4 regions of the Pseudomonas sp. NLJ1 genome follow, and region 1 is predicted to be linked to each of the others. Evidence: riboswitches for the same ligand, from Rfam matches in the RefSeq annotation. Region 1 holds a riboswitch; each other region holds the start of a gene.
What was found. A riboswitch is a leader RNA that binds a small molecule or an ion and turns the genes downstream of it on or off. The one in region 1 is predicted to bind cobalamin.
Positions count from the first base shown of each region.

Region 2: linked by a shared signal. The riboswitch ahead of R9B85_RS22040 (ABC transporter substrate-binding protein) and the one ahead of R9B85_RS00100 (CbtB domain-containing protein) in region 1 are both predicted to bind cobalamin.
Region 3: linked by a shared signal. The riboswitch ahead of R9B85_RS22050 (TonB-dependent receptor) and the one ahead of R9B85_RS00100 (CbtB domain-containing protein) in region 1 are both predicted to bind cobalamin.
Region 4: linked by a shared signal. The riboswitch ahead of cobO (cob(I)yrinic acid a,c-diamide adenosyltransferase) and the one ahead of R9B85_RS00100 (CbtB domain-containing protein) in region 1 are both predicted to bind cobalamin.

Region 1 is NZ_CP137735.1:18,818-24,211, forward strand. It holds gene R9B85_RS00085 (alpha/beta fold hydrolase) at 55-927, opposite strand; gene R9B85_RS00090 (LysE family translocator) at 949-1,578, opposite strand; gene R9B85_RS00095 (GNAT family N-acetyltransferase) at 1,703-2,182, shown strand; cobalamin riboswitch at 2,287-2,510, shown strand; gene R9B85_RS00100 (CbtB domain-containing protein) at 2,604-2,792, shown strand; gene R9B85_RS00105 (CbtA family protein) at 2,802-3,488, shown strand; partial or broken gene R9B85_RS00110 (low affinity iron permease family protein) at 3,501-3,731, shown strand; gene R9B85_RS00115 (M42 family peptidase) at 3,728-4,801, opposite strand; gene R9B85_RS00120 (DUF3618 domain-containing protein) at 4,945-5,394, opposite strand, start outside.
Region 2 is NZ_CP137735.1:4,874,537-4,879,930, forward strand. It holds gene R9B85_RS22025 (OprD family porin) at 1-828, opposite strand, end outside; gene R9B85_RS22030 (ABC transporter ATP-binding protein) at 845-1,633, opposite strand; gene R9B85_RS22035 (FecCD family ABC transporter permease) at 1,630-2,646, opposite strand; gene R9B85_RS22040 (ABC transporter substrate-binding protein) at 2,646-3,656, opposite strand; cobalamin riboswitch at 3,768-3,965, opposite strand; gene R9B85_RS22045 (DUF1624 domain-containing protein) at 3,994-5,160, opposite strand; gene R9B85_RS22050 (TonB-dependent receptor) at 5,364-5,394, opposite strand, start outside.
Region 3 is NZ_CP137735.1:4,880,801-4,886,194, forward strand. It holds gene R9B85_RS22050 (TonB-dependent receptor) at 1-1,226, opposite strand, end outside; cobalamin riboswitch at 1,336-1,544, opposite strand; gene nhaR (transcriptional activator NhaR) at 1,579-2,472, opposite strand; gene R9B85_RS22060 (hypothetical protein) at 2,606-2,845, shown strand; gene R9B85_RS22065 (TerC family protein) at 2,875-3,627, shown strand; gene R9B85_RS22070 (hypothetical protein) at 3,760-3,933, opposite strand; gene R9B85_RS22075 (peptidase C39 family protein) at 4,156-4,833, shown strand; gene R9B85_RS22080 (NAD(P)/FAD-dependent oxidoreductase) at 4,955-5,394, opposite strand, start outside.
Region 4 is NZ_CP137735.1:4,118,784-4,124,177, forward strand. It holds gene R9B85_RS18685 (PQQ-dependent sugar dehydrogenase) at 1-511, opposite strand, end outside; gene R9B85_RS18690 (hypothetical protein) at 1,248-1,505, shown strand; gene R9B85_RS18695 (DUF3077 domain-containing protein) at 1,809-2,072, shown strand; gene R9B85_RS18700 (hypothetical protein) at 2,268-2,846, opposite strand; cobalamin riboswitch at 3,014-3,233, shown strand; gene cobO (cob(I)yrinic acid a,c-diamide adenosyltransferase) at 3,354-3,965, shown strand; gene R9B85_RS18710 (cobyrinate a,c-diamide synthase) at 3,962-5,257, shown strand; gene bluB (5,6-dimethylbenzimidazole synthase) at 5,254-5,394, shown strand, end outside.

The sequences.
Region 1 (5,394 bases):
CCAATCAGGCGGTAGCAGGCTTGTTTGGCATTCATCGTTCCACCCATGGAACAGTCAGCCTTGCAAGAAACCGAGCACCTGTTCGGCAGCCATGACCGGGTCTTCCTGCATGAAACAATGCCCGCCGGCAACCTGCCTGCCGCTGACATGAGGGTTGAGCGCCGCCAGGCGGTTCACCGAATGGGGCACGAAGGGGTAAGTGTGCTCGCCGTAAAGCACCCGCGTGGGCGTGCGGATCGCCGCCAGGCTCGCCCACATGCGTTTGGGGAACGAACTGAAGATTTCCACTTCGCGGCTGGGCCGGCACTTGAGCACCACCGCTTCGCCACAGTCACCGATGGCATGCTCTACGTAGGCCCGCAACGCCTCATCGGTCCAGCCCTTGAAGATACCCCGCCCATGCAGCGAAGCCAGGGCTGCCTCGCGGTCGGGCCAGTGGCTGCGACGGGTGGCAGCCTTGCGCGCCAGCGTATGACGCTGGTGCAAGCCGACCAGAGCCGCCACGCCCATCACACCCAGCATGCGCCGGCTGAACAGTACCGGGTCAAGCAGCACGGCACGCGTGAACAGTTGCGGCTCACTGGCCAGGATCAGGCCGGTGAGCACGCCACCGAAGCTGTGCCCGACGGCAAAGCGCGGCACGTCGCCATACTCGCCTCGCCCGGCTGCGAAAGCGTCCACCGCCAGCGCAGCGGTCCGGTTCCAGCCACGAAACACCCCACCATGGTCGCTGTCACCATGGCCCTGGACATCGCTGAGCCACAGGTCGAAATGTTCGCCCAGCCGCATCAGCAATGGCTGGTAGGCCAGGCAGCAGAAGCCGTTGCCGTGCAGGAAATGCAGCAACGGCTTGCCACTGGCCGGGGTTCGCCAGCCCCGCAGGGTGAAACCTTCGGCGCATTCGTGGGACCAGGGGATCAACTGCATCGGCTTACTGTACTCGCGGGGTCAGGAAAATGCCGATTCTACAAACAGCAGCGGGTACAGTGAAATCACCAGCAACAAGGCCATCAGGACATTGAACAGCATCAGCCAACGCGGGTTCTGCAACAGGTTGCGCAGGGCACTGCCAAACATCACCCATACCCCAACGCTCGGCAGGTTGACCAGGGCGAACAAGGCGGCAATGACAATGACGTTGGTCACATAGCCTTGCGCCGGCGTGTAGGTGGTGATTGCCCCCACTGCCATCACCCAGGCCTTGGGGTTGACCCACTGGAATGCCGCCGCGCCCCAGAAGCCCAGCGGTTTGCGGGCACTGGACGAAGCGGTGCCGACCGCCCCGGAGGTGGCGATTTTCCAGGCCAGGTACAGCAGGTAGGCGGCGCCGGTGTAGCGCAATACCGTGTACAGCACCGGCCAGGCCTTGAACACCTCCCCCAGGCCCAGGCCAACGGCCAGCACCATGACCATGAAACCGACGCTGATACCCATGGCGTGGGGAATGGAGCGGCGCACGCCGAAATTGACACCCGAGGCCAACAGCATGGTGTTGTTGGGGCCAGGAGTGATGGAAGACACGAAGGCGAACAGCACGAAGGCGGTCAGCAGGTCGGCAGAGGCAAGCATGGCAGGCATTCCACTTTCGTTATGGGTGCTGTCACACTAACGGAGTCCCCTCCTCTACAACCGGTACAGTTTCACTAAATTGTGTAGATACACATCGCTGTACCGCTACTCCCAGACCAAGGAAGCCGTCACCATGAGCCTCACCATTCGCCCTGCCGTTCGCAACGATGCCGAGCAGATCCTGGCCTTCATCACCGAACTGGCTGAGTACGAACGCGCCCGCCACGAGGTAATCGCCAGCGTTGCCGATATCGAGCACAGCCTTTTCGACGAGGGCAGCACCGTGCACAGCCTGATTTGCGAACGCGATGGCCGGGCAATCGGATTCGCCGTGTATTTCTATAGCTACTCGACCTGGCTAGGCCGCAACGGTATCTACCTGGAAGACCTGTACATCACTCCTGAGCAACGCGGCGACGGCGCCGGCCGGCAGTTGCTGCAGCACATTGCCCGCGAGGCGGTGGCGAACAAGTGTGGGCGGCTGGAATGGAGCGTGCTGGACTGGAACGAGCCGGCGATCGGCTTTTACCAGAAGCTGGGTGCCGAGCCGCAGGATGAGTGGGTGCGTTACCGGCTGGATGGGGACAAGCTGGCGGCGTTTGCCCGGGGCTGACCGGGAGCGCTTTGCGTCCGCTTCACAATCCCTGTGGGTGCGGAGTAGCCGAGGCGCCGGCAAACTCGATTCTGGCAATTGACGGCAGCCCCGCCCCATGGTCTCCTTATGCCTCGCGTTCAGGTGCCCCCAATGGGGGTGAAACGGGAAACCGGTGCGTCCCAGGCCCTCCAGCAGGGCCGGACAAGGCCGGTGCTGCCCCCGCAACGGTAAGCGAGCGAAGCGTCTGTACCACTGTGCCCGATCACCCGGCATGGGAAGGTGACGCCTTCCAGGAGCCTGGCTCCTCCTCGCAAGCCCGGAGACCGGCCTGGCGTTCATGAACACCCCGCGGTGGGCGGGCGCTGTTGCATTCCCCTGGGCTGCCACGCTCGGGGCTGCCGCGCTTGCCCGTTGCCCACAAAAAGCAGAGGAACGCGTCATGCCCGTCACCAGCGCCAAGCAACACAGCATTACTACCCCCGTTACCCTCAGCCAGCGTGTCGTCATCGCCGTCGGCGCCAGCCTGCTGGGCTTGTGCCTGGTGTACTTCGCTGGCTTCTCGCACATCGAGGCCGTGCACAACGCCGCCCACGACACCCGCCACAGCGCCGCCTTCCCCTGCCACTGAGTACGCCCGATGATCACACGCATTGCCCGTACCGCGGGCTTCAGCGGGTTGCTGGCGGCCTTGCTGCTGACCCTGCTGCAAAGCTTCTGGGTCGCCCCGCTGATTCTCGAGGCAGAAACCTACGAGTCCGCAGCCCCGGTCGGCCAGCACGAGCATGCCGGCGAAGTGGCAGCCCATGAACACAGCGCCGAAGCCTGGTCGCCGGAAGACGGCTGGCAGCGGGTGCTGTCCACCACTGGCGGCAACCTGGTGGTCGCGGTCGGCTTCGCCCTGATCCTCACCGCCCTGTACAGCCTGCGCGAACCCAAGCGTGCCGGCACCGGTGCACTATGGGGCCTGGCCGGCTTCGCAGTGTTCTGCCTGGCCCCGACCCTGGGCCTGCCGCCGGAACTGCCAGGTACTGCCGCCGCCGACCTGGGGCAACGCCAGGCCTGGTGGGTCGGCACCGCCAGCGCCACCGCGCTGGGCCTGGCCCTGCTGGTGTTCGCCCGCCACTGGTTGCTCAAGGCATTTGGCGCCGTGTTGCTGGTCATTCCTCATGTGATCGGTGCGCCGCAACCCGAGGTGCACGAAAGCCTTGCCCCCGCAGCGTTGGAAACCCAGTTCAAAGTGGCCTCCTGGCTGACCAACGCCGCCTTCTGGCTGGCCCTGGGCCTGCTCAGCGCCTGGCTGTTCCGGCGCTCCAATCAGGCCTGATGCCTGCCTTTTCAGAACACCCAGAACCGGGACAACGACATCATCCATGTGAAGCTCGACGAACTGATCCGCGCTACAAAATCAGCGGAGCAATCGGTACTAGGCCTCGAATCACTCGACAACCGGGAGATCCATCAACTTCGCAAAGAGTATCAGGCGATGGGCAGACACTGCGAAACGCCTCCACAGCCCCCTCGCGAGCGACAGGCAGACGATGCCGCTCGGGACAATCTGCAGCGCTAGCGGCCTATAAGGTCGTTTTCATCCTGGGAGCTCACCAGGAATTCGGCCAAGGTTTCCGCACAGGCTGAAATGCCATCCAGGAGTACCATCTCAAAGCCATGAGTGTTCTCTGTCGGGATCGCAATGCAACCTGCCCGGGCATCGATCCCTGCGCTCAATACCGCACTCGCATCCGACGCAAAGTCTACGAGCAATGCCGCCTGCGGCTTGTACCCTGCCCTGCGGCCAGCGGCGATCAGGCCTTGTACCACGGTGCGGCTGTAGTAGCCCTTCTGGTCACCGGTATTGATGATCGGGTCGGCTGACAGCTGCGTACCATACTCTTCGAGCACCGGGCCGACCTCGACCGCGATGGTGGTGTCGCCGGGCAACCGGGACGCGGCGTACATGGCACCGGCATTGGATTCTTCCTCCAGTGTGGTGAGCACGAACCACACATCCTGCTTCAGCGCCGCTCGCCTCTCACCCAGCAGCTTCGCACAGAGGATGACAGCGCTGATGGGAGCACGGTCATCGAGAAAATGAGCGGCAACACAGTCCTGCACTTTGAATGGCCGACGCCAGTGCTGGCTGAGCACGACCCGCGTACCTGGTCGAACCCCCAATGCCTGCAGTTCCTGCTTGGTCTTGCGTGTGACTACATGCACATCCTTCCACTGGACGTTTCCGGTCAGCACGTCTCTTCCGTTGGCAGTCCGACTGCTACTGTGCATCGAGCCATACGACAGCACGCCAGGCAGGATCTGCTCATCGCCCAGGATGTCGACAGGGCAGACACCAAAGCTGATCGGTTGCGCTCCCCCGAGGGCAAGCACCTCCAGTGTGCCGTTGTCGTGGACATTCTTGACGATCATCGCGATCTCATCGAGGTGGGCCATTACACGTATGGCTGCCTGCGGATTGCATGCAAGCCCGGCGCGAATGACCCCTACCACGTTGCCGGCAGAATCGATGTGCGTGTCATCACAGAAGTTGGCGAGCTCTCGCAGGCAAATGGTGCGCACCTCATCCTCTTGCCCACCTGGCCCGCGGGCATTGAGGAGTTCGGTCAACAACGCGTCGATCTTCAAGGCAGAACCTCCCTGTTTAAAGTTGCAAGCGGTTGACCGGCCCACTTGGCACGCGTTCATTATCAAGTGGGCTGGAGGAGCTCGCGGATAGCCGCCAGCCCGCTGCCCAGGCAGAACAGGCTGGCAACGCACATCCCGCAGGATCAGGAATTGAAGCCCAACCCTGAGGAAAGATCGGAGTCTCCAGGCCTGCGCTCTGCCTGGGTCGACGCCTTGCCACCCGCCTGATCGAACGACTCTTCGACCGACGCCTTCACCTCGCGGCCCTTGGCCTTGAGCGTGTCGGTCAAACGATCACTGCTGGCGCCCATCAGCTGGTCTTCCTTGCGGGTACCGGGTAGCGCCGCCCCCAATGCCGCACCCAGTGCTATTCCCAAAGCAGCCAATACCAGAGGTTGCTCCTGAAGCAGGTGATCGAACTGGCCCTTCAATGCCGCGGCCTGATCGGTAGCCTTGTGTGCCGAATGGCGCAGGGTGTCCGCGGAAGCCCCCATGGAGTCGCGCGCGCCGCTGCCAAGTTCGCTGGCCCGATCGCGCATGTCATGGGCTTTCATGCGCACCTTCTGGCTGGCGTCATGCACTGCCTCCCCCGC
Region 2 (5,394 bases), 780 kb from region 1:
GGTGTCGGTGGTGCGGTACAGGTTGAGGTCGAGGGTGAGGCTGCGGCGCTCATCGAGTGCATGGCTTAGGGTGCTGCCCAGGTAATGCTGGTTCCAGCTGTCCTGGTAGCGTGAGGTGTACAGGCTGCCGCTGAAGGCGGCGCCGGGGTTCCACACCACGCCGGCCAGGTCGAAGCTGTTGCCCTGGCGGCCATTGGAGTAGTTCACCACGAAGCCCTGGTCATGGCTGGAAGCGTTGCGGTCGGCGCTCTCGTTGAAGTGCCCGGCAACCAGCCTGAGGTTGTCGAACTCGGTGCTGTCAAGGAAGAACCCGGTTGCGGTCTCGGGCAGCAGGCGGCTGTCGGAGGAGCTGAACACCGGGGTCTTGACCCGTTGCTCACCGTAGGACAGCACGGTATCGGACATGCGCAGTTTCACTGCCGCGCCGGCACGGCTGTATTCGTTTTTCGGGTGCCCCTCGTTATCCACCCCGAGCAAGCGTGCCTTGCCCACGCGCCCGCCGCCGCTGTCGAGTTGCACACCCAGGTAGGCGTGGGCGTCGACCCCGACACCGATCAGCCCCTGGGTGAAACCGGACCGGAAGGTACCCATAAGGCCATAGGCCCATTCCTCGGCCTTGCCGCTGCGTTCATTGCGCGGCTTGTAAGCGTTGCGCCCGGCACTGTTGCGCCCGCCATGCTTGTAGTCGCGTTGGTCGAATACGCTGCGGTTGAGCAGGCTCCAGCGGCCATCTTCGACAAAACCGTTGCTTTGCGACTGGGCGGAGTCGGCCAGCGCTGGGGGCGCGAGCAGGGCGCTGGCAAGCAGCAGGGCGACAGGGCGCGGCATGGGCAGAACTTCCTGTTCAGGGGGCGCGAAAACGCAGGATGCGCGCGCCGTCGAAGGGGTCGATGAGGTAGTGGGCGTGCACGCCGAAGGTGTTCAGCAGGCGCTCGGGGGTGAGCACCTCGAGCGGTTTGCCCAAGGCGACCAGGCGGCCCTTGTCGAGCACCGCCACGCGGTCGCAGGTGAGCGCCTGGTTGAGGTCGTGCAGGGCCACCAGGCTGGTCACCGGCAGGGCCTGCACCTGTTGCAACAGGCTCAGCTGGTGCTGGATATCCAGGTGGTTGGTCGGCTCGTCCAGCAGCAGCACCTGCGGCCGCTGTGCCAGGGCACGGGCGATGTGCACGCGCTGGCGCTCGCCACCGGACAGCGACCCCCACAGGCGTGCGCGCAGGTGCAGGGCATCGAGGTCGGCCAGGGCCTGCTCGACGATTGCGTGGTCTTCCCGGGAGAATGGCGCCAGCGCCGACAGCCAGGGTGTGCGGCCCAGGGCAACGGCGTCGAACACGCTGATCGCATCGAGGGTGTCGGCCTGCTGTTCGACCAGCGCCAGGGCCTGGGCGACACGGCGGCGGGGCAACCGTGCCAGCGGTTCGCCCTGCAACTGCACGCTGCCGCTGCCTGGCTTGCGCAGCCCGGCCAGCACTTTCAGCAGCGAGGATTTGCCCGAGCCGTTGGGGCCGACGATGCCCAGGGTTTCACCGGCGACAACGCTCAGCTCGATAGCGCTGAGCACGGTGTTGCCGGCCAGTTGCAGCCCCAGGTCGTGGCAACTCAAGGGGGCCATCCGTACCGCCGTCATGACCGTCATGGGTGCCCCCGGCGGCTGACCAGGATCAGCGCGAAGACCGGTGCGCCAAGCAGCGCGGTGACCACGCCAACGGGGATCACCTGGCCAGGGATCAAGGTGCGCGACAGGATGTCGGCGGCAATCAGGAACAGGGCCCCGCCCAGTGCGCTGGCGGGCAGCAGGCGGCTGTGCCCGGGGCCGAGCAGCAGGCGCAGGGCATGGGGGATCACCAGCCCGACAAAACCGATGGCGCCGACGACGGACACCATCACGGCGGTCACCAGTGCCGCGCAGCTGATCAGCAGCAACTGGGTACGCCGCACCGGGATGCCCAGCGACGCCGCCGAGTCGGCACCGAAGGTGAAGGCATCCAGGGCACGGCGATGCCACAGGCACACCAACAGCCCGAACAGTACAACTGGCACGGCCAGCCACACCGAAGGCCAACGTACGCCACTGAGGTTGCCCAGCAGCCAGAACAGGATGCCGCGCGCCTGCTCGGCAGTAGCCGACATGGTGATGAGGAAGGCGGTAAGGGCGTTGAACAGTTGCGAGCCGGCGATCCCGGCAAGGATCACCTGGGCGTTGTTGTTGCTGGGGCCGGCTGCCCTGGACAGCACCAGTACCAGAGCGAACGCTGCCAGGGCGCCGATGAAGGCGCCGCCGGACATGCTCAGCGCCAGGCTGCCGAAGCCCAGCAGGCCGACCAGCACCGCACCGGTCGAGGCGCCTGCAGACAACCCCAGCAGGTAAGGCTCGGCCAACGGATTGCGCAACAGTGCCTGCAGGATCACGCCGCAGGTGGCAAGGCCTGCGCCGCAGGCCGCAGCGACCAGGGTGCGGGGCAGGCGGTAGTTCCAGACGATGCCGGCGTCGATCAGGTCGACCGGATAGCCGGCCTGCCACAGGTGGTTGGCCAGCACCTGGCCGACCACGCCGGGCGCCAGGTTGGTTTCACCGATGGCAGTGCCGGCCAGCAGGGCTGCCAACAGGGCGGCCAGGGCAACGGCGATGCAGGGTAGCAGGCGCATCATCATTGGGCTGCTTTGCCGCTGGCGAAGGCGGCGGCCAGCGTCTGCACGCCGCTGAACAAGCGAATGCCGGCCTGCATGGCGTCGGCGTCGAGGATGACGATGCGATCGTGCTTCACCGCGTCCATGTTGCGCGTTACCGGGTCGCTACGCAGGAATGCCAGCTTCTTCTGGTAGTCATCGGCGGGGTAGCGGCGGCGGTCCATGCGGGCAATGATCAGCCACGAGGGGTTGGCCTTGGCCAGGGTTTCCCAGCCTACGGTCGGCCACTCTTCGCTGGACTCGACCACGTTGCGCACGCCGAGGGTACGCAGCATGAAGTCGGCGACCCCCTGGCGGCCCGCCACGTAGGGGTCGATGTGCAGGTCGGCGCTGGAGAACCAGAACAGCGCCGAGGTGGCGGACAGGTCCTTGCCGGCCAGTTGCGCCCTGGCACTGTCCAGGCGGCCTTGGAGCTCGGCATTCAGGGCCGAGCCACGGTCCTGCACGTCGAAGATTGCCGCCAGCTGGCTGACGCTCTTGTAGATGGTGTCGACCTGGAACGCCTGCAGGCGGGTGCCATCGGCGCCCACCAGGTTGTCCTTGCCTTCGCAGTCTGACGGCAGCAGGTAGGTGGGGATGCCCAGTTCATCGAACTGCTCGCGGGTGCCGACCACGCCCTGGGCACCGACCATCCATTCGAACTGCACTGTCACCAGTTGCGGGCGCTTGCCCACTACCGCCTCGAAGCTGGGCTCGTTGTCGGCCAGGCGCGGCACCTTGGCGTTCTGCACCTGGTACTCGGGCAGCACGTTGTTGAACCACAGCGAGGTGGCAGCCAGTTTGTCGCCCAGCCCCAGCGCGTAGAGCAGCTCGGTACTGGCCTGGCCAATGGTGACCGTGCGTTGCGGCGCCTGGGCGAAGGTTTGCGGCTTGCCGCAGTTGTCCAGCGTCAGCGGGTAATGGGTGGCAGCAGCCTGGGCCAGGCCGGTGAGGCCCAGGCCGGCGAGCAGGGTGGCAAAACGGGGCAGCATGCTGGGCGATCTCCTATCGGACAGTTCGGGTGAGGAACGCACGGACAGGCATCGCCGAGCCCCCGCTGGCCGAAGGGGCAACACTGATGGCCAATCCCGGACACCCCGCCGGTTGGTGAATGTAGGCCGGCAGGTCTCCTGACTGGTGCGTCATCGCCTGGCTCCGGCCTTCCCGGGTTCGTGGCCCAGTGGCATCGATGGAGCAGGCTCGGCACCTACAGTTGCGGGGGCAGTTCCGTTTGGCCCGAATTGGCGGGCCTGGGATTCCCTATTGTTTCCGTGGTGGAAACCGGCGGCCGGCATGGTAGACCATCGTGCCGCCGGGTGAAAACGCTTTTCAGAAGTACTTCAGCCAGGTGATGTCGCGCCGCCGCGCCTTCAGGCGGGCGAACCAGCGCACCGGCAGGTACAGCGAAACCGCGAGCAGCACTGCCGCCAGCCACACCGCGGCAATGCCGTCGAAGCCGAAGTAGTCACCATGGTTGCGGCCGAACAGCGCCAGGCTGGCCAGATACAGCAGCTTCAGCACATACAGGTGCAGCAGGTAGAAGAACATCGGTGCCGCACCGAACACCGCCAGGGCACTGATCCAGCGGGCCTGGCCGGCACGTTCGAAGGCGCGCAGCAACATCAGGCCACAGCCCAGGGTCAGCGCCAGGAACAGCAGCGACGGCGGGTACTTGGTGATGTTCAAGAAGCTCATCAGGGTTTGCGTGACGCTCGGGTAAGTGCTCCACGGCGCCTCGCCGTAGCCGTTGACCAGGCGCAGCACGACAAAGCCCAGCAGCGCGATCAGCCCGGCCAGCAGCAGGCGATGCTGGCGTTGGCCGGCCTCGCTGCCACGGGCGAACCAGGGGCCCAGGCCGTAGCCTAGGGCGATGACGCCGATCCACGGCAGTACCGGGTAGGAGGTGCGCAGGCGCAGGCTTTCGGAGAACTCCAGCCAGCCCCGGTCATGCAGGATTGCCCACGGCACATGCAGGGCGGATTCGGCGCCAAAGTGCAGGCCATCGAGCAGGTTGTGGCCGGCGATGATGATTGCGCCCAGGGCGATCAGGGCGGCACGTGGCAGCCACACCAGCAGCGACAGGGCGATCATGCTCACGCCGATGGCCCAGATCACTTGCAGGTAGATGACGCTGGGTGGCAGCTGGAAGGTCCACGCGAAGTTGACCAGGGTGAATTCCAGCGCCACCAGGAACAGCCCGCGCTTGAACAGGAACGCCGCGACATCGCTGCGGCCCTGGTGTTTCTCGCCGTACAGCCAGGCCGACAGGCCGGTCAGCATGACGAACACCGGCGCGCACAGGTGGGCCAGGGTGCGGCTGAAGAACAGCGACGGCTCGGTGGCGTCGATGGCCATAGGGTCGCTGACCTGGCGGTGCAGAAAGAAGGTTTCACGGACGTGGTCCAGGAGCATGAACAGGATCACCAGGCCGCGCAGGGCATCGATGCTCTGCAGGCGCTGGGTGAGCAGGGTGGGGGTGGCGCTGGCGCTTGTCATGGGAGGTCGCTGTTAGGAATCGATGTCAACTGAAACGTTATCTTATAACTAAATTATCCCGGAGAGGTAGATGTTTTTGTGCTGCCTGTGCCGGCCTCTTCGCGGGTAAACCCGCTCCCACAGGTACGTCACCGTATTCGAATTCTGTGATATCCCTGTGGGAGCGGGTTCACCCGCGAAGAGGCCGGTGCAGGCAGTTCAGATCAGAAGCTGTAATCCACCGTCGCAAAGTAC
Region 3 (5,394 bases), 780 kb from region 1:
GCGCTGTGGAACCAACCTGGTTGCGGTTGCCACGGGTCGACGTAGTCGCCGCCCACATCGTTGTAGGGCGCGTTGCTGTCGACGTTGAAGCGGACCTTGTTGTACTCGGCGCCGACCACGGTCTTGCTGGCCAGACCGAACAGTGTGTGGTCGAGGGTGAAGGCCTGGCGATCGCCGAACTGTTCCTGGTTGTGCTTGATCTGCAGGTAGCTGCCACGCAGCAGTTGCTGGCGCCCTGCATCCCAGCTGTAGTCCTCGGCATTGCGCCAGTGACGGCGGCTCTTGATGTAGTACAGCTGGTTGCTGGCGCTGAGGTGGTCGTTCAACGTCCAGTCGGTGTTCAGGCGGGTCCATTCATCGACGTAATGCTGCACGTCGTTCTGCACGTTGTAGTTCTTGTCGCGCAGGCTGCTGCGGTAGCGGCCGTCGATCAGCGGGGTGCCGTAATAGTTGGCAGGCTGCGCATCGCCACGGTCGTGGGCGAGGGTGAAGCTGAGGTCGTCGCTGGCATCGAAGCGCAGTGCGGCGCTCAACGCCAGGCTGCGCGACGGCGTGCGGTCGACCCAGCCGTTACCGGCTTGCTGGTTCAGGGCCAGGCGGTAGCTCAGGCGCTCGCCAAGGCTGCCGCCGCTGTCCAGGCCGAGCTGCTGGCGGTCCCACGAACCGTAGCCCAGGCGCAGGTGGTTGCGCACCTCGCCGGCAAACGGCTTTTTCGGGACCACGTTGACCACCGCACCGGTGGCCCCTTCGCCATACAGCACCGAGGCCGGGCCGCGAATCACATCGATGCGCTCGACCATCCACGGGTCGATCGGGAACGTCTGGGTGCCGGCACCAGTGTACAGGCGTGCGCCGTCGAACAAGGTCATCACCGAGTTGTGCCCGGTAAAGCCGCGGGCGGACAGGCCCGTGCCGCCGTCGCCCGGGGAGCCGATGTAGCTGATGCCCGGTGAGCGGGTCACCGCGTCCTGCACGGTGAGGTTGTTGCGCTGCTGGATCTCCTCGGCGCTGATGCTACTGGTGCTGGCCGGTGTCTCCAGGGCGCTCAGGCCCAGGCGCGAGCCAGCCTGGGTCGGGGTGGCCAGGTCGATGGCGTGGCTGTCGAAGGTGTCGGTGATGGCCGTTGAGGGCAGGGCCAATGGTTGTCGGTCGAGGTCATCGGCCAGGGCCGGCAGGGAAACGGCCAGGCAGGCCGCCAGGGGGTGAAGCTTGAAGATACGGGACATGTCGTTCCACTACTGCAGGAATGAATGGATCCCGGTGGAAAACACGCAAAGGCACACCGTGCACGCAGGCGCGCGCACCGATACCGGCCTGCGCCCGCCCACCGCGGGTTGCCAAGTGAAGCTCCAGGCCGGTCTCCGGGCTTGCGAGGGGCATGAAACCTTCACCTTCCCATGCAGGTGCACAGTGGTATCTCGAAGGGTTCGCTCGCTTACCGTTGCGGGGGCAGCGCCGGACTTGTCGTGGGGTAACACGACGCACCGGCTTCCCGTTTCACCCTGCGCGCGGCGGCGCAGGGCACCTGAAACTGGCAGGCATATGACCATTGAAATGCGGGGGCGTCAAATCTGCCCTCTACCAATGAAACAACTCCCGTCGCGCCCCCTCGGTAATCGCCACGATCCCCGGGTGCTTGACCTTGCGTTCTACCGAAATGGCATAGAACGACTCGTGCACCGCGTCGGTCTGCCCGATCAGCTCCACGCCGTACTGGCGGCACACTTCCTCGGCGATCACGCTGGGCGCTACGAAGATGCCGCTGCCCGACTGCCCGAATGCCTGCATCAAGGCACTGTCATCGAACTCGCCCACGATCCGTGGCTGCACCTGCTGTTCACCCAGCCAGCGCAGCAGGCGGCTGCGTACCACGGTTTCCTGCCCGGGGATAAGCAATGGCGCATCCTGCAGGCAGGCGGGGAAGGGGCCTTCCAGGCGTTGTGCCAGCGCCAGGGTGGCGAAGAAGCTCAACCCGCATTCCCCCAGTTTCTGGCTATAACCTTTGATGTCCAGGTGGCTGGGCATGGGGCTGTCGGAAATCACCAGGTCCAGGCGCTGGATCGCCAGGTCGGCCAGCAGCCGTTCGAGCTTGTCTTCGCGGCAGTTGATGCGCAGCACCTCGTCCAGCTCCATGGTCGGTGCCAGCAGGCGGTAGACGATGGACTTGGGCACCACGTCCGCCACACCCACGCGGAACAGGATCTGTTCCTGCGGACCGGCCCGCAGCATGGCCTCCAGCTCGCTACCCAGCTGGAACATCTGCTCGGCATAGATCAGCGTCTGGCGCCCTGTTTCGGTCAGCTCCAGCTGGCGCCCCACGCGCTGGAACAACTCCAGGCCGTAGGTCTGTTCGAACAGGCTGATCTGCCCGCTGATGGTTTGCGGGGTGAGGTTCAACTGTTCGCTGGCGCGGGCGATGCTGCCGGTCTTGGCCACGGCCCAGAAGTAGTGCAACTGCCGATAGTTGAGCATCGGTATGTTTCCGGATTCGTAAAACCCGAAGTATAACCGCTGAAAAAACGAATTTTCCTGATGTATTACGCTCTTTAGAATGCGGCTCCATCAGGCGCCGTGCGCGCCGCCGGAATATGAAAGCGAGGAACCCATGCTGCAACTCAAATCCATCGGCACGCCGCTGGTGCTGGCCTTGGCCCTGTTCACCCTGGCCGGTTGCGAGCAGGCCGAGAAATCCGCCCAGCAGATGCTCGACCAGGCCGCACAGTCGGCCAAGCAGGCCATCGACGACACCAACAAGGCTGCACAGCAGGCGTTGAGCGAGGCCATCGGCAACGAAGGGCACAAGCCCAAGGACGCCGACAAGAAAGAAGACACCCAGGAAATCTGACCCCCAACCGCTGCTGCAGGATTTGAACAATGGAATATTTGCTGGAACTCGTCGCTAGCCCTACCGCCTGGGTTGCCTTGGCTACGCTGGTGGCCATGGAAGTCGTACTGGGCATCGACAACCTGATCTTCATCTCCATCCTGACCAACAAGCTGCCGCTGGAGTATCGCTCCAAGGCGCGCCGTATCGGTATCAGCATGGCCTTGGTCATGCGCCTGGCCTTGCTCAGCACGGTGGCCTGGATCGTCCAGCTGACCGACCCGGTGTTCGAGGTGTTCGGCAATGCCTTCTCCTGGAAGGACGTGATCCTGATTGCCGGTGGCCTGTTCCTGCTGTGGAAGGCGACCAAGGAAATCCACGAGAACGTCGACCCGCACGGTGCCAAGGAAGAAGCCAAGGTATCGTCGACGGTTACCCTGGGCTTTGCTGCGGCGATCTTCCAGATCCTGTTGCTGGACATCGTGTTCTCGGTTGACAGCATCATCACCGCCGTGGGCATGACCGAGCACCTGCCGATCATGATCATCGCCGTTATCACTGCCGTGATCGTCATGATGGTGGCCGCCGACCCGTTGGCCAACTTCATCAACGACAACCCGACCGTGGTGATGCTGGCCCTGGGCTTCCTGATCATGATCGGCATGACGCTGATCGCCGAAGGTTTTGGCGCCCATGTACCGAAGGGTTATGTGTACGCAGCCATGGCCTTCTCGACGGCGATCGAGATCCTCAACATCCTCGCCCGTCGGGCGCGCTTGAAGCGTGAGGCGGCAGAGGGTTGATGTAAAAAAGCGGGGCGCTTGCGCCCCGTTCGCGGGTGAACCCGCTCCCACAGATAACTCGCCGCTTCTGAAAGCAGTGGAGGATCTTGTGGGAGCGGGTTCACCCGCGAATGGGCCTCGAAACTTCTGAAATCAGTGCACCCCGGCATGCCGCCGCGCCCGGCGCACAGGCTGTGGCTTGGCGGGGGCCTGCGGTGGCAGGTGGTGGGAATGACGCCGCACGATACGCAGTACGCCCCACAGCATGGCGGCTGCAACGCTCAGCCACATGCCCACCAGCATGAGGATTGCCATGGTCAGGCTCATTTGTGCCTCCATCTCTATGGGCCGCGCTCGGTCGCCGACGCTGGCCCTCCAGACACTGCTTTAGTCTAGCCCTTCGCCTGTGACGTTCCATTGACCAAAGGTCTATCGCTTGGTCCGATTTGGCACTAGCCGGTGTCGGACTATACCCGCGCCGCTGTCCGACCTATGATCGTTGGCCAGAGCCGGGCGCTGCCTGCCTGGCGTTGAAGCAAGCGAGTGTCCATGCAGCAACTTTCCTTCAAGACCATCCCTCGTCGGCTGCTGGCTGCCTGCCTGGTAGCGGCCAGCCTGGCCGGTTGTGCCGGCGCCCCCTCCGCCAACCTCAAAGGCCTGCCACAGCGGGTCGAGATCAGCAGCGTACCGTTCTACCGTGGCAACGCCAACCACAGCGGGGCCATGGCATTGGCGGCGGTGCTGTCGCAACAGGGGGCTCCGATCACGCCGGGGCTGCTGGACAAGCCGCTGAACCTGCCCCAGGGCGCCGAGGTGCTGGACACGGGCATCCCCCGGGTAGCGCGCGACTACGGCATGGTGGTGTATCCGCTGGACAAGCAACTGGACGCGCTGTTGACCCAGGTGGCGGCGGGCAACCCAGTACTGCTGCGTTACGAGGATGGTTCGGCCTGGTGGAGCGAGCCACGCTATGCCGTGCTGATCGGCTACGACCGCTACAAGCAGCGGGTGCTGTTGCGCTCGGGCATGCACCGGCGGCAGCTGATGGCGTTCGATGACTTTGCCTCGGCGTGGGCGAAGCTTGGGAGTTGGGCGGTGCTGGTGCAGCCACCGCGGCAACTGCCGGCCCAGGTGGACCGCCAGCGCTGGTTGCAGGCTGCGGATGAACTGGCCCGGGCGGGGCAGGAGATTGCGGCCAGGCAGGCTGTGAGTAGCCTGAACAAGTAGCTTCTGCCTGTTCAAGCCCTTTCGCGGGCATGCCCGCTCCCACAGGTACTGCACAATATTCAAATCCTGTGCTGTACCTGTGGGAGCGGGTTCACCCGCGAAGAGGCCAAGCCTGCTTACATCAGAAGCCCAGGCGATCACGCAGGCTGTAGTACCAGGCGCCAAGGGCGCTGAACGGCACGCGCAGCATCTGGCCACCCGGGAACGGGTAGTGCGGCAGGCCGGCGAAGGCGTCGAAACGCTCGGCCTGGCCACGCATGGCCTCGGCCAGCACCTTGCCCGCCAGGTGGGTGTAGGTCACGCCGTGACCCGAGCAGCCCTGGGAGTAGTAGATGTTGTCGCCGATACGGCCAACCTGTGGCAGACGCGACAAGGTCAGCAGGAAGTTGCCGGTCCAGGCGTAGTCGATCTTCACGTTCTTCAGCTGCGGGAAAGCCTTGAGCATCTTCGGACGGATGATCGCCTCGATGTTGGCCGGATCACGCGCGCCGTACACCACGCCGCCACCGAAGATCAGGCGCTTGTCGCTGGTCAGGCGGTAGTAGTCGAGCAGGTAGTTGC
Region 4 (5,394 bases), 1.5 Mb from region 1:
GCAGCTTGTCGGTGTTGGCGATGTAGAGGTTCTTGCCGACCAGGGCCATGCCGAACGGTGAGTTGAGGTCTTCGATGAAGGTTGTGCGGATTTCTGCCACGCCGTCGTGGTCGGCGTCACGCAGCAGGGTAATGCGGTTGGCGCTGGGCACGCCTGCACCTGCCCGCTTCATCACCTTCTTCATGACCCAGCCGCGCAGGCCCTTGCCATCTTCGGGCTTTGGCGGGGCGTTGGTTTCGGCCACCAGCACGTCGCCGTTGGGCAACAGGTAAAGCCAGCGAGGGTGGTCCAGTCCGCTGGCAAACGCTTTCACCTGAGTTCCTGGTGCTGCCTCGGGCTTGTCGTCCTTTGGCCAGCCCACTGCCGGGGCGATATTCACGGTGGGGAGGGCAGTTTTGACCGGAGCGGGCAACTGGGGCGTTGGGCCACTGCCGTCGAGTACATTCAGCAGGGCGGTTTCGCCGCAGGCAGTCAGGCTGGCGGCCAATAACCAAGGCGTCAGGTGTTTCATGGGCGGCGTCCTCCTAACAGGGCCTATGAATTGAGAGGTCGGCGGCATTCGCCAGGTTCCCGGCAACCATCCAACTGTCGTTGTCGTTGTCGTTGTCGTTGTCGTTGTCGTTGCCGTTGCTTTTGCTTCTAAGCGCGCGATAGTTCAGGCGCCGCAGATTGCGACTTCAGGAGGCCGAGCGGTGGGACTGCGGAGGGAGGTGACGGGCATGGATGCCCGTCAAGCGCTGAGGCCCCATGGATGGGGCCTGCAGCGCGTACTCCCGGGAGCAGGCCCGTAGCGAGGGAACCCCGGAGCGCAGCGTAGGGGCCGGATGATAGGAGCCAGCGTTTTTTGGTTACTTTTTGTCGCGTTTGACAAAAAGTGACCCGCCGTAAGGGCGGAAAGGTGATTAAGCGCCACCTTCGCAAATGAATGTTGACCTTGTTGTTGATGCCCACGCTTGAAAGCAAAGAGCAAAGAGCAAAGAGCAAAGAGCAAAGAGCAAAGAGCAAAGAGCGGAAAAGTACTGGTTTTGATATCGGGCATAGTCCATTTACGATGGCGACTCATACTCACCTTTTCGCCCTTACGGCGAGTCACTTTTTGTCAAACGCGACAAAAAGTAACCAAAAAACGCTGCGCTCCCATCATCCGGCCCCTACGCTGCGCTCCGGGGTTCCCTCGCGCCGGTCTTGCTCCCGGGAGTACGCGCTGCAGGCCCCATCCATGGGGCCTCAGCGCTTGACGGGCATCCATGCCCGTCACCTCCCTCCGCAAGACCTCTGCTCGGCCTCCTGAAGTCGCGAAGATCAAGATCAAGATCAAAAGCAAAAGCAAAAGCAAAAGCAAGAGCAAGAGCAAGAGCAAGAGCAAGAGCAAGAGCAAGAGCAAGAGCAAGAGCAAGAGCAAGAGCAAGAGCAAGAGCAAGAGCAAGAGCAAGAGCGTGCAGGTCTGGTGGTGGCTCAATGTGCCAGTTGCAAGGTGGCGGGGCGGGCCCAAGAATCAGATTTAACACCTTTCTTGTAGGCCGTTTCCCAAAGATACTCCCAACGCCTATTCTCCGTTGCGCGTGCCAAATGCGGTCTCTAGTCTCGGCATGTCGTTGACCTTCAATGACCGGGTTAGCCGCCCGAAATCGTCAGACACCGCAGCCGTGCAATACCGAGCAATCGGCATTGGCGCCTCATGGCGGCTGTGCGTGGGGCACCTGCGGGTGCGCCGGGTGCCTGACGTCCCGGTCGGCTAACCCACGTACAGCTGCCACCATACTGTTTAGCCGCGGTCGGTGGTCGCTTCACTACGACAGGAGCCCTAAATGACCACCGAAGACACGAAATGCACAGTCGGCAAAACCATATTCTTTCAAGGTGAAAACCAGACCCACCCCCTGTTCCGCATCGAACCCGGCATCTCCTGCCAGAACGCCCGCGAACAAGCCTCGGAATTGATTGGCTATGCACGGGATCTGACCATCGACGGCCTGATGGAAGACAAGCCAAAGCTGATCTGGGCCGCGCACTACCTTTGTGCCTTGGGCAAAGCGCTGCTGGATGATGCCGAACTCGGCATGATGCGTTAGGACCTGAAGGGCGCGCAGGGGGCCGCATATAACTGAAAGATTTAGCAGGGGCTCTGTGGGAGCGGGCGCGCCCGCGAATACCGGCGTAGCCGGTGCCAGCCACCGCGTTGAATTCTTCGCGGGCACGCCCGCTCCCACAGAAGCCATATCGCGCTTGCGAAACGAGTTCCGGCCCCGGCCTGAGCCGAAGTTGCTTCAAGCCTGCTTGAGCAACAACGCCACCCCCGGAAAATACTGCCCCAGCTCGTTGTGCAACTTGCGATAGGCATACGGGAAGTACCAGGCGATGGCACAGGCAGTATGTTTCTGCAGGTCGTCGACCAGGTCCTGCAGTTCCTCGGGGCTGGCATGCTGGCCAGCCTTCCACGGGCTGATGAACAACGCCCCGGCCTTCAACTGGCTGGGGTAGGCCACCTGACGCGCGAGGGCAGCGGTCTGCTGCAGGGCGTCGGCCATGTCCAGCCGGGCGATTTTTGGCCAGCGCTGGCTGACACTGAGGTACAGCGCTTCATCGGCACTGCTTATCGACAGGTCGCAGCGCCCTTCATACTCGCCTTCGTCGCGCTGCTTCTTGCCGGCAAACTGCTGCAGCGCCGCCAGTTCGGCCTGCCACGCCGCTGCGGCAAGCAGGCCGGTATTGGCGGCTGCACCATGCCAATAAGGTGCTTCGGCATCGCCGGCAAACTGGTTGAAGCGGTCGATACAGTCGCCCCAGCGCTCCAGCGCCGGGGCGAGGAACTCCAGACGCGGGTTGTTGATGATCTGGCCTCGCATGCTGCGCTCTCCTGTTATCGTTGTTGTCGCGTTCAGCTGAAAGTAATGGCTATGTGATATCACTGTATTCAGTGTGGCACAACCAGGTGAATTGGCCATTACCCGGGCGATGCCTGTTCGACTGCAAAGCAGCCCGCTTCGATTGACGCTCCCGGTGCAACCCTCTAACCTTCGCGCGTGTTTCAGGTGTCCTGCCAGCCCCGTCTGGGCAGGGTGAAACTGGGAAGCCGGTGGGTGCCAGCATGGCGCGATTCCGGCGCTGCCCCCGCAACGGTAGGTGAGTCGCGGCCGCGCAGGGCCACTGGGTGCCAGCACCCGGGAAGGCGCGCAGGCTTGGGCCAAGGCCCGCTCACAAGCCCGGAGACCGGCCTGATACTGCCAACGGCATCACGGAGGGTGATGCGCGGTGCACCGTGGCGTACGGCCACGGCCCCTGCGCGTTCTCCGTCTGCCCGCCTTTTACCTGTCGCCGCGCGTTGCCGTGGCGCCAGCCAGCGGAGAACCCTGATGAGCGAATCCACCGAACGCGACGAACGCCACCTGGCGCGCATGCAGCGCAAGAAGGCGATCATCGACGAACGTATCGCCAATTCCCCCAACGAATGCGGCCTGCTGCTGGTGCTGACCGGCAATGGCAAGGGCAAGAGCAGCTCGGCCTTCGGTATGCTCGCTCGCGCCCTGGGCCATGGCATGCAGTGCGGTGTGGTGCAGTTCATCAAAGGCCGCAACAGCACCGGCGAGGAGCTGTTCTTCCGCCGCTTCCCCGAGCAGGTGCGCTACCACGTGATGGGCGAAGGCTTTACCTGGGAAACCCAGGACCGCCAGCGCGACATCGCCGCCGCCGAAGCGGCCTGGGCCGTGTCGCGCCAGTTGCTGCAAGACCCGAGCGTGCAGTTCGTGGTGCTCGATGAACTGAACATCGCCCTCAAGCACGGCTACCTCGACCTTGATCAGGTGCTGTCCGACATCCAGGCCCGCCCACCGATGCAGCATGTAATCGTCACTGGCCGTGCCGCGAAACCCGAGATGATCGAGCTGGCCGACACCGTGACCGAGATGGGCATGCTCAAGCACGCGTTCCAGGCCGGCATTCGTGCACAGAAGGGCGTGGAGCTGTGAGCCAGCCGCGCCATTGCCCCGCCGTACTGATCGCGGCACCGGCCTCTGGCCAGGGCAAGACCACCGTCACCGCCGCCCTGGCCCGCCTGCACCGCAACCTCGGGCGCAAGGTGCGGGTGTTCAAGTGCGGGCCCGACTTTCTCGACCCGATGATCCTCGAGCGGGCCAGCGGCGCGCCGGTGTATCAGCTCGACCTGTGGATGATCGGCGCCGAGGAAAGCCGCCGCCTGCTGTGGGAAGCCGCCGGCGAGGCCGACCTGATCCTGATCGAAGGGGTGATGGGGCTGTTCGACGGCACGCCGTCCAGCGCCGACCTGGCGCGCCACTTCGGCGTGCCGGTGCTGGCGGTGATCGATGGCACGGCCATGGCCCAGACCTTCGGCGCCCTGGCCTTGGGCCTGGCGCGCTACCAGGCGGACCTGCCATTTGCCGGTGTGCTGGCCAACCGGGTTGGCAGCCTGCGCCATGCGCAACTGCTGGAAGGCAGCCTGACCGAAGGCCTGCGCTGGTATGGGGGCTTGTCCCGCGAGCGCGGTATCGAGCTGCCCAGCCGCCACCTGGGGCTGGTCCAGGCCAGCGAACTGAACGACCTGGACGCGCGCCTGGATGCCGCTGCCGAGGCGCTTGGTGCCAGTTGCGATGCTGCCTTGCCGCCGCCAGTGGCCTTTGCCGAACCCGAACCGCAAGCCAGTGCTGCCTCGTTGACCGGTGTGCGCATTGGCGTGGCGCGGGACGAGGCCTTTGCCTTCACCTATGGCGCCAACCTCGACCTGCTGCGCAAGCTGGGGGCACAGCTGGAGTTTTTCTCGCCGCTGCATGACCGCGAGCTGCCAGCAGTGGACAGCCTGTACCTGCCGGGCGGTTATCCCGAACTGCACCATCACGCCCTGGCCGCCAATGCGCCGATGAGCGAGGCGATACGCGCCCATCACGCCTTGGGCAAACCGTTGCTGGCAGAGTGCGGCGGCATGCTGTACCTGCTCGATGCCCTGACTGACGTAGCCGGCGAGCGTGCCGAACTGCTCGGCCTGCTGCCCGGCGAAGCAACCATGCAGAAGCGCCTGGCAGCCCTGGCGCTGCAGGCGGTGGAACTACCGGAAGGCACCTTGCGCGGGCACACCTATCACCATTCGCTGACCAGTACCGCACTGGAGCCGATTGCCCGAGGCCTGAGCCCCAACGGCGGGCGTGGCAACGAAGCGGTGTACCGCCTGGGTCGGCTGACGGCTTCCTACGTGCACTTCTACTTCCCCTCCAACCCAGATGCGGCGGCGGCGCTGTTGCGACCATGAGCGAGCACGCCTACAGCGACGTCGAGCGCGCCGCGATCTACCGGGCCATCGGCGAACGCCGTGACATGCGCCACTTCGCCGGTGGCGAGGTAGCCCCGGAACTGCTGGGCCGCCTGTTGGCTGCCGCGCACCAGGCA